DNA from 2 places in the Okeania sp. genome. Region 2 is predicted to be linked to the other one. Evidence: riboswitches for the same ligand, from Rfam matches in the RefSeq annotation. Region 2 holds a riboswitch; the other holds the start of a gene.
The links. Region 2 has a riboswitch for cobalamin ahead of AC3DU7_RS06945 (sirohydrochlorin chelatase). Riboswitches for the same ligand answer to the same signal wherever they lie in the genome.
Positions count from the first base shown of each region.

Region 1: it holds a riboswitch for cobalamin, as region 2 does, so the genes downstream of both, AC3DU7_RS00650 (HupE/UreJ family protein) here and AC3DU7_RS06945 (sirohydrochlorin chelatase) in region 2, are expected to answer to the same signal.

Region 1 is NZ_CEZPJD010000003.1:24,986-30,062, forward strand. It holds gene cobW (cobalamin biosynthesis protein CobW) at 1-520, opposite strand, end outside; gene AC3DU7_RS00645 (DUF1636 domain-containing protein) at 1,047-1,439, opposite strand; gene AC3DU7_RS00650 (HupE/UreJ family protein) at 1,483-2,205, opposite strand; cobalamin riboswitch at 2,180-2,335, opposite strand; gene clpX (ATP-dependent protease ATP-binding subunit ClpX) at 2,931-4,292, shown strand; gene rbp (RNA-binding regulator) at 4,764-5,069, shown strand.
Region 2 is NZ_CEZPJD010000074.1:10,538-15,614, reverse strand. It holds cobalamin riboswitch at 584-753, shown strand; gene AC3DU7_RS06945 (sirohydrochlorin chelatase) at 786-1,820, shown strand; gene AC3DU7_RS06940 (DUF29 family protein) at 2,639-3,208, shown strand; gene AC3DU7_RS06935 (hypothetical protein) at 3,445-3,606, shown strand; gene AC3DU7_RS06930 (hypothetical protein) at 3,817-3,960, shown strand; gene topA (type I DNA topoisomerase) at 4,165-5,077, opposite strand, start outside.

The sequences.
Region 1 (5,077 bases), on a different contig from region 2:
GGTCTTCAAATAATTCCTCAATTGGTGTTTCATGGTCTAAATTTGGGTCAGCTTGACGTTGAGCTTCCAAAGCATCAATATCTCCTACTAAAGTACCATTTGCTACTGCTTCACAATCAACAACAGTAACAACTCCATCTACAGTTGCAGAAGTCTTAATTTCCGGCCAACGAAATGCTTGTACTAAAGGTTTAGGTAATGCTAAACCAGAAGTTTCTATTAAAATACTATCGATTTTTTCTCGGCGTTTTAATAGTTGCTGGATAGTCGGAAAAAATTCTTCTTGCACTGTACAACAAAGACAACCATTTGTTAGTTCAACAATGTTATTAGTGACATCTTCTTCATCACAAACTTGACAGGAACGTAGTAATTCTCCATCTATGCCAACTTCTCCAAATTCATTAACTAAAACTGCAATACGACGACCTTGATTATTTTGTAATAAATGGCGAATTGTTGTAGTTTTTCCACTGCCGAGAAAGCCTGTAATTACAGTAACGGGAATTTTTGCACTCATAAATTTTAATACTGTTTATTGATGATTTTTTATAAGCATTCCGCAGGAAATACTTACGAAATTAACTAGCTATTAGCTTTTCCGTTCCGGAATGCTCTGATTACCAGCATTTAGCTAGCTTCTTGCAGAGGAACTGCGTTAACAGCTAAAAATCCAAGGGTTTAAGTCCCCACGCTTATTCTAAAAAGCCCGTGGTGCGCTTTTTATGGATGATTAAAATCCCCATTCATTACCGAATAATTAATAATTAATAATTAATAATTAAATTATTCTGGTTTAAAGCCTCCCCTTTTAAGGGGAAAAAAGCGGTTGAGGGATGGCATTTTGCTCCGCAACATATAAAGCGGAGCGACTCTGTCAAGAGCGGGTCCCCTCGCCATATCCAATCAACCAAGAGAAGAAATAATATTTCCTTATTTTCAATCCTCTCGGTTTTAACCAGAGGTAATTATCAATTATCAATTATCCATTATCAATTAATGAAACACCTTGATAAGCTGATAGCTGACTGCTGAGGTGCTGACTGCTATTTCAATGGTGGAATTCTAGCTAAAACACCTTTTTTTAACTGCTCAGGTCTTTCCGACCAAGATAATAATCCATCAGATTTAGCATCATATAGACTGGCACATTCTAATACTGCTGCTGATACTTCTGACAAAACTTCTGTTTGAGATGGTAAATCTCCAAATACATAAGTGTGCTTACCAGGGGCAGCAAAAGAAATAGCACAAGAGTGACTACAAGCGCTCATACATTCTATTGGCTTGATAGAAAACCTATCCCTTAAATGCCAATTTTTATATTGTTGGGAAAGTCGATCAAGTAGTTTTTCTCCTCCACTAATGCCTTGTCGTTTCCCATTTTTCCAAACACTCGCACAAGTAGTACAAACAAACAATATTTGTGGCGTAGACATTTTGTTTTTTTGATAATTTCCAGGAATTTAATTGTGCTATTAACTAAGATATGGCGCTGGTGAAAAATACCATTCCAATAGCACCTATTGCCAAACCCAGGAAGCGCATTACAAGAAAGAATTTATTTTCCCAAGAATTACTGACTAATTCAGCAGATTTCATTACCAATAATGCTATTAATAACTGCACCGTTGTAAAGCCGAACAAATATGCAAATAAAGGTGTCATTTCTGCACCAATAATTGCCTCTCCATAAGCATAACCATGAAAGATACCCGCAATAGCTGCAAAAATACTTAATAATTGGAGACTCAGCTTCTGTTTGAGAACTAGCATTGTACCAAAAGCAACTACTGATAGAGCGATCGCTATCTCTGCTAAAGGTAAATCAATACTGAGAAGATGTATACCTGTTCCTAATATTACTGTAGCGAGAAAAGATGCTATTATTGATATACCATTGGGGATTCCTACTGCAATTAATCCAACTGCAACTACAAAAGCCAGGTGATCTATTCCAATAATTGGATGTCCTACACCAGATAGAAAACCTTCCCACAAATTACTTGGTGTTTTTCCATCCATTGGATGATGAGCTATTGCCGATTCTATTGTGCTGAAAAAAATTAAAATTGCCAGTGCGAAAATTACTTTTACTCTATGCAATTGATGAGCAATCCTACTTTTGGTAGGCTTGTAATGTCTATCTTTCATCCGTACCTCGCAGATGTATTGATTATCATTTTTAATAATGTTGGTGGGCATTCTGGCTTAATGAAATTTTAGATTTTACTAAACTCATTTCACAGTTGCGGGACAGCGTTGGATTTACACCAAACTTTCCCCTTACTTCTAACGACTAACCCTCGCTAGAACCAACATAGTTTGAAAACTATATCACAATATTTCTCTTCTCACTCAAAATATTTTTGATTTTTATAAAATTTTCAACATTTTCTGCTTAATACAACTTAATACATCTTTTAAAAAAATATAGTTAGTCAGTATCTAAATCTAGATTATGCAAAAAACTAAGAAATTGTGGATATAATATAATCATAATCCAAGCTACAATTGTTAATGATTCAGACCAAACTTATTTTTATTTTTTGAGTTTCAAATAATCAGGCCAGATGCTCATACTTATTAAACGTTCTGAGTAGATAAATCTCATATAGAGTTTCTCCGTAAACGTGAGATACACCTATCTTTGATTTATATTCTGTCCCCTGTTCCCTAAAAATTACGAATTTTGTACCTTACAAGTATGGGAATTACTATAGTAAATTATTTCAATTATCCTATTGAAAAATTAAAATGCTTAAAAAATATATATAATCAGAGTTGAGTTGAAACTATAAACACAAGAAGTTGTGAAATTCAGACTTAAATATGACTAATCTGCTGGATTTTTCAATTCCTAAATATCAAATAACAGCTTTTGAACTCCTCAGAAAAAACGATCCCCATCATCAAGGAAGAAAACAAGTATGTCCAGATACGATTCTCATCTTAAATGCTCATTTTGTGGCAAGTCCCAAGATCAAGTCCGTAAGTTAATAGCAGGTCCTGGGGTTTATATTTGCGATGAATGTGTAGAACTATGTAACGAAATATTAGAAGAAGAAATTTTTAACTCTAGAAAAGATGATACTTCCGCTAACCAAATCGGATCGCAATTAGCAAATAATAATTATTCAGGTAAGAGCAAACCTTCCTTAGAAGCAGTTCCAAAACCTACAGAAATTAATCAATACTTAGATCATCACGTAATTGGACAAAAACAGGCAAAAAAAGTACTGTCAGTAGCAGTATATAATCACTACAAACGTCTAAGTTGTCAAACAAATCATAATTCCGATAACAGTGTTGACCCTGATGTGGAATTACAAAAATCTAATATCTTATTAATTGGCCCAACTGGTTGTGGAAAGACTCTGTTAGCCCAAACTCTAGCAGAATTACTAGATGTGCCATTTGCAGTAGCAGATGCAACGACCCTTACAGAAGCTGGTTATGTAGGGGATGATGTAGAGAATGTTTTGTTAAGGTTATTGCAAGTAGCAGACTTTGATATAGAAGCGGCTCAGAGAGGAATAATATATATAGACGAAATAGATAAAATTGCTCGTAAAAGTGAAAATACTTCTATTACAAGAGATGTATCTGGAGAAGGAGTCCAACAAGCTTTATTAAAAATCTTGGAGGGGACAATAGTTAATGTCCCACCACAAGGAGGACGTAAACATCCCTATCAAGATTTTATTCAGCTGGATACCAATTCAATTTTATTTATTTGTGGTGGTGCTTTTGTCGGGTTAGAGAAAATAGTTGAACAACGACAGGGAAAAAAATCATTGGGCTTTATTCAGGCCGAAGATCTTAATAAAGATAATATAGCTTTACAGTCAAAAGAAAAACGTAATATTAATGTACTCAAAAGTATAGAACCAGATGACTTAGTTAAGTTTGGTTTGATTCCAGAATTTATTGGACGAATGCCAGTATTAACAGTAATTGACCCATTAGATGAAACGGCATTAATGAAAATATTAACTGAGCCACAAAATGCTCTAGTTAAACAGTATCAAAAATTATTAAAGATGGATAATGTTAAGTTAGAATTTCAGAAAGAAGCTCTCAGGGCGATCGCTAAAGAAGCATATAGACGCAAAACAGGAGCTAGAGCATTACGAGGCATTTTAGAAGAGTTAATGTTAGAGGTAATGTATGAGTTGCCATCCCGTAAAGATGTAACTCGTTGTATTATCACTGAAGAAATGGTAGAAAAAAGATCCACTGCTGAATTGTTATGGCATCCAACTTGGCATAAGCAGCATGAGTCTGCTTAATGTTTATCAAGTCTTGATATTGCCTTGAGATTTAATTATCTCTAAGATATCTCTAATAATAAAAAATCAAATCAACTATTCTGTCCCCCTACTCCCTACTTCCTCTTTTCTAGAGATGCCCTTTGATTTTTAGAGAGGCGAAATTATTAAAGTATATAAAGAAATAAAAACTTGCTTGATTCTTATATACAAATCTATAGCAAAGAATGGGTTGGTTAGAAAATAGACTGATAATAAACCTGAAGACAGAGAAATATTTTTCCCACAGATTGGCTGCTGCCTTTTGCCTGCTCTATTCTGAGCCAAACTTTCTTGATTTTACTATTGCAAAATCAAGCTTGTGATATAATAGAATGTGTTATCGGTTTCGAGGATCTGTTTAAGTTCGATGGGCGTTTTCCAGTTTTTCTTTACAGACTTGTCTCCGAGTTTTATTCTTTTTAAATTTTTAACTGATTTGGGAGACAGTCTATGTCAATATATGTGGGTAATTTATCCTACGATGTCACGCAAGAGGACTTAAATGCAGTATTTGCTGAATATGGACAGGTAACAAGAGTTCACTTACCTATAGACCGTGAAACAGGTCGAGTGCGTGGTTTTGGATTTGTGGAAATGGTAAACGAGGAGGATGAAGAAAAAGCAATTGAAGCTTTGGATGGTGCAAGTTGGATGGGTCGTGACATGAGAGTCAATAAGGCCAAACCACGAGAAAATAAGGGTGGTGGTAACTACAGTGGTGGCAATAATCGTAAGTTCTCTCGCAACAACTACTAACTTATCAA
Region 2 (5,077 bases):
CAAAAAGACAATCAATTCTTATCCATAAATTATCAATTGTTCTTCCCTGTTGCCTGTTCCCTGTTGCCTGTTCCCTCTTTTCTGGAGAGGTCTACTAATTATCGGGACATGATATAAAAGGTAATTTGAACTATTTTAGGACTTACGCAGATACGCTATATATAGTACTCATAACTATTGTCCAATAGTTACTGGACTCTATACACAGTGTCTTTGCGTAAGTCCTGACTATGATTACAGCAGCTTTGATGATTGAAAGAACATACAGACTTTGGCTTAAAAAAAAACTATGCTGAGGTGATACTAAATCTGGTTAATTACAAGAGTGAGACAGAAGGCAGGAGGCAAAAAGTTGAGGACAGCTTGGGAAAAACTAGCTTTTTATCAGTGGATTTGGTATGAATGACTTTAACAATGGCTGTCTATAAATCTTTAAGAATTAATAAAAAATTAAGTCTGCTAAAATAACTAAAAGTTAAGTTATTGTAGGGAAATACTGGCAACTTTTGGTGACAATAATTTATAGCAGTTTGTGTACTTGAAAACTAGACAAGATAAAGAAAAAAAATTTGACTGCCTATGGGCGATCTACTAATTGCTATATATTTTTTGTGAAAAAAGTGGGGAAACTCCGGTGCAAGTCCGGGGCTGTGCGGCAACTGTAAATCGACAAAAATAGTTAATAGAAAAAATCAATAACTACTTACTAATTAATCGATCAGCCAGAACACCTACTTATCACTTGTAAACCCTAACTTCCTGCCTGACACGGGAAAGAATAATTAATGAAATATTCAACTCAAAACTCCGAAATAAAAACACAAAATACTCTAACTTCAACAGAAGAAATAAGTAGTATCTCTACAAGTTATAAATTGCCTCAATTACCACTACAAAGACCTTTATTATTGATAGGTCATGGTACACGAGATGCTGATGGAAAAGAAACTTTTTTAGATTTTGTTGCAGCATATCAAAATTTAGATAAATCTCGGCCTGTAATACCTTGCTTTCTAGAATTAACAGGTCCAACTATTCAAGAAGGAGTAGATAAATGTGTAGAACAAGGTTACACAGAATTATCTGCTTTACCAATTTTATTATTTGCAGCTCGCCACAATAAATTTGATATTACCAATGAATTAGACAGGGCAAGACAACGACATCCTCAAATCAAATTCCATTATGGGCGGCATTTTGGTATTACTCCAAAGATTTTAGAATTGTGGCGATCGCGACTTACAGAATTAGAAGAAACTAATTTTAATCCCTCTGAAACAGTCTTATTATTTGTAGGACGAGGTTCGAGCGATCCTGATGCGAATGGAGATGTTTATAAACTGGCTCGAATGTTATGGGAAGGCAGTGGCTATCTAACAGTTGAAACTTGTTTTATTGGCATTACTCACCCTCGTTTAGAAGAAGGTTTTCGGCGAGCTAGATTATATCAACCGAAGCGAATTATTGTTTTGCCATACTTTCTATTTACTGGTGTTTTAGTCAAGAAAATATTTGATATTACAGCCCAACAACAAGAACAATATCCAGATATTTCTATGACTTGTCTACCAGAAATGGGAGCGCATCCAACATTATTAGAATTATTACGAGAAAGAGAAATAGAGACACAGTTAGGAGAGGTACAAATGAACTGTGAAATGTGTAAGTTTCGCTTAGCTGCTGTTAGTAATCAGGAACATTCTCACGGTCATCATCACCATTCTCACTCACATAATCATAGTCACGACCATAATCATTCTGTAGTTGACCCCTATGCTCAACCAGAAGAATATCATCAACGTATTTGGCAAGTTCCTTAGATATTATTTGTTGGGAGTCGGGAACAAAGGGAATGGGAAAAAACAGCTATTTTTCAGTATAACTATAGGGGTTTGGTCACGAACCTCTTGATAAATAGTTGCTGCAAACTACTACCTAATTTTTTTTATTACACATCATGGTAAAAATTAAAAATAAAATCAATTATTATCCATAAATTATCAATGATTTCTCCCTATTCCTTCTTTTCTGGAGATATTTATAATGGTTATCCAAATAGACATAACATAATATCATGTCCAGATAATTAACGATAAAAAAAGTTTTTGTTTGTAGTAGGGCTTTATACCAAATTGAAATGAAGCTGCATAGAAAAATATTGAAAGCATAATTGACCGCAGATAGATGTAGGTACAGATAGATCATTTATGAATTTTGTCATTCTATGCAACCTCATATAAAACTGGTATTAGCCCTAATATCAAGTAACATTAATTAATCACAATGTAGGGATATTGCATGCAACTTCCCTACCAGGTTAGGTCATTTCAGTTATCAGTTATTAGCTGTAAACATTGTTGATTACAGTTATTTAATAAGACATGATATGATACTATTTTTTCGCACTTGGTATAATTAGGATTAAGTATCTTAAAATCGAATCTCAAACCAGATCAGTCTAAACTCCTACTGTAAGTATTTCCTGTGGAATGCTGCGCAAATAGCTATTAGCTCTCAGTTCTCATAAGGGGGTTTTAATGAATATAGAGTGTTTCAGCCAGTTTTTACAGTAAGTATAAATTCTGACTCAATTAGTAAATCTTTTATCTAAAACTGAAAGTAATAGCTGATAGCTGAAGTGCTGACGCCTGAATGCTTACCTCCTACTTTTAAAATTTCCTTTGCCACAAACAAGATGATTCAAGAATTAGAAGATTTAAAAAATAGTATATTAGAGCAACGCTACGAAGATGCTCTAAATTTAATATATGAATTAGATGGAATGAGTCGGCAAGCAAAAATTAATGCCATTGAATCTTTTGTAATTAGGATGTTAATACATCTCATTAAAAATCAACTAGAGCAGAGATTAACAAATTCTTGGGCAGCTTCTATTCGTGGCTCATTAATAGAAATCAAAAAAATCAACCTTCAAGAAAACAAGAAATCCTATTATATAAAACAAGACCAGTGGCAAGAAATATTAGAAGAAACAATAGAAATTGCAATTCGTGATTCTAGTATAGAAGTCTTAGGTGGTGCTTATACATCTTTTCAACTACTCAATATGGTTGATAGAAATAAGATAATGACTATAGCTAAAAATTTACTAGAATTAACTTATAATTACTCTAAAAAAGAATTACCAAAAGTTGTTGATGATTTTTTAATTGAGTTGCCTGGTGGAGAAGACTGGAGGCAGAATTAACGAAGTCAGAAGTTATAAGTCAGAAGTCAGAAGTTATAGTCATTTAACTTTAGATTGAGACAAAGCTTTTTTGTTATGAGGGAATTTCAGACGAAAAAACGTCTCATTTTGAAGTTAAACTACTATATTTTTGTAACGGGGATTTGAGCAAGGCTCCAAAAATATTACGCCTTAAAAGGTAGGGTTTTAGACCCATGTTATTTTGATAACAAGTAAATATTAAAGAAGTAACAGTAATGATTCAAGAATTAGAAGATTTAAAAAATAGTATTTTAGAACAACGCTACGAAGATGCTTTAGCTTTGATATATGAATTAGATGGAATGAGCCGCCAAACAAAAATCAATGCAATAAAATCTTTTGTAATTAGGATGTTAATACATCTCATTAAAAATTAACTAGAGCAGAGATTAACAAATTCTTGGGTAGCTTCCATTCGTGGTTCATTAATAGAAATTAAAAAGATCAATATTCAAGAAAATAAAAAATCCTATTATATAAAACAAGACCAGTGGCAAGAAATATTAGAAGAAGCCATAGAAGTTGCAATTAGTGATGCTAGTGTAGAAGTATTTGATGGAACCTATACACCTTTTCAACTTTTAGATATGGTTGATAAAAATCAAGTAATAACAACAGCTCAAAATTTACTGGCACTCACTTATAATTACTCTAAAAAAGAATTACCTACAATAGTTAATAACTTTTTGACTGAATTTCCTGGTGGGGAAGATTGGAAACTAGGAAAATAATCATAGGGAGTAGGGAGTAGGGAGTAGGGAGTAGGGAGTAGGGTTCTTAGAAAGTAGAGACTAGAAAAATAATTAAGGTTTGGTCTCCAAACCCCTAAAGTTTTTTTTCACAAATCATTGCATAAAAATCAACAGAAGATTTTTCCTCCTACCTCCTTTATTATTCCCATTTTTTCTGACTCCTGACTCGTGACTCCTAACCTCCTAATTACTTTCCGCTTTTGACTTTGTAGACTTCCTACCCCGAGTAGACTTTTTACTTCCAGCCTTAGCCTTCAAAAGTTCTATCGCTTGCTCCAAAGTCACATCCTCAACAGCCGTATCCTTTGGCAAAGAGGCATTTACCTTACCATGCTTTACATAAGGTCCATACCGACCATCATAAATACCCACTGCCTCACCATCTTCAGGATGTTTACCCAAATCTTTGAGTGGAGGTGTAGCTTTAGCACTACCACGCTTCGCTCTTTTAGGTTGGGCTAATAACTCCAAAGCACGTTCCAAAGTAATAGTCAAAACATCATCCCCAGCTTTCAAAGAACGATAATCTTTGCCGCCCTCCTTTCCCTGGTCATGAACAACATAAGGACCAAAACGTCCTAAATTAGTTTGAATTTTACAACCCGTTTCTGGGTGAGCGCCCAAAGTACGAGGTAAAGACAATAACCCTACCGCCATATCCAAAGTCACATCTTCCATCTTTACACCCTTCGGCAGTGAGCTTCGCTTTGGTTTTTTCTTACTTCCCTCTACCTCATCACCCAACTGTACATAAGGGCCATAACGACCAGTCATTATATAGATAGGTTTATCTTCTTCTGGATGAATTCCTAATTCTTCAGGACCTTCTGTTTTTTGCTTCAGAATTTTCTCTATTTGTTCTGGATCTAAATCTGATGGAGTTAAATCTTCAGGAATAGAAGCCTTGACAACACCTTCACCATTTTCGGCCTCAATATAAGCACCAAACTTACCGATACAGATACGATAAGTCATCTCTGGTTCCTCATCCAAATTATCCAATTCAATGGTACGGGCTAACTTAGGGTCAATATGCTCTTCCTGTTCCTTAATTTGAGTATCCAGTCCAGTTTCTCCAGAATAAAATTCTCGTAGA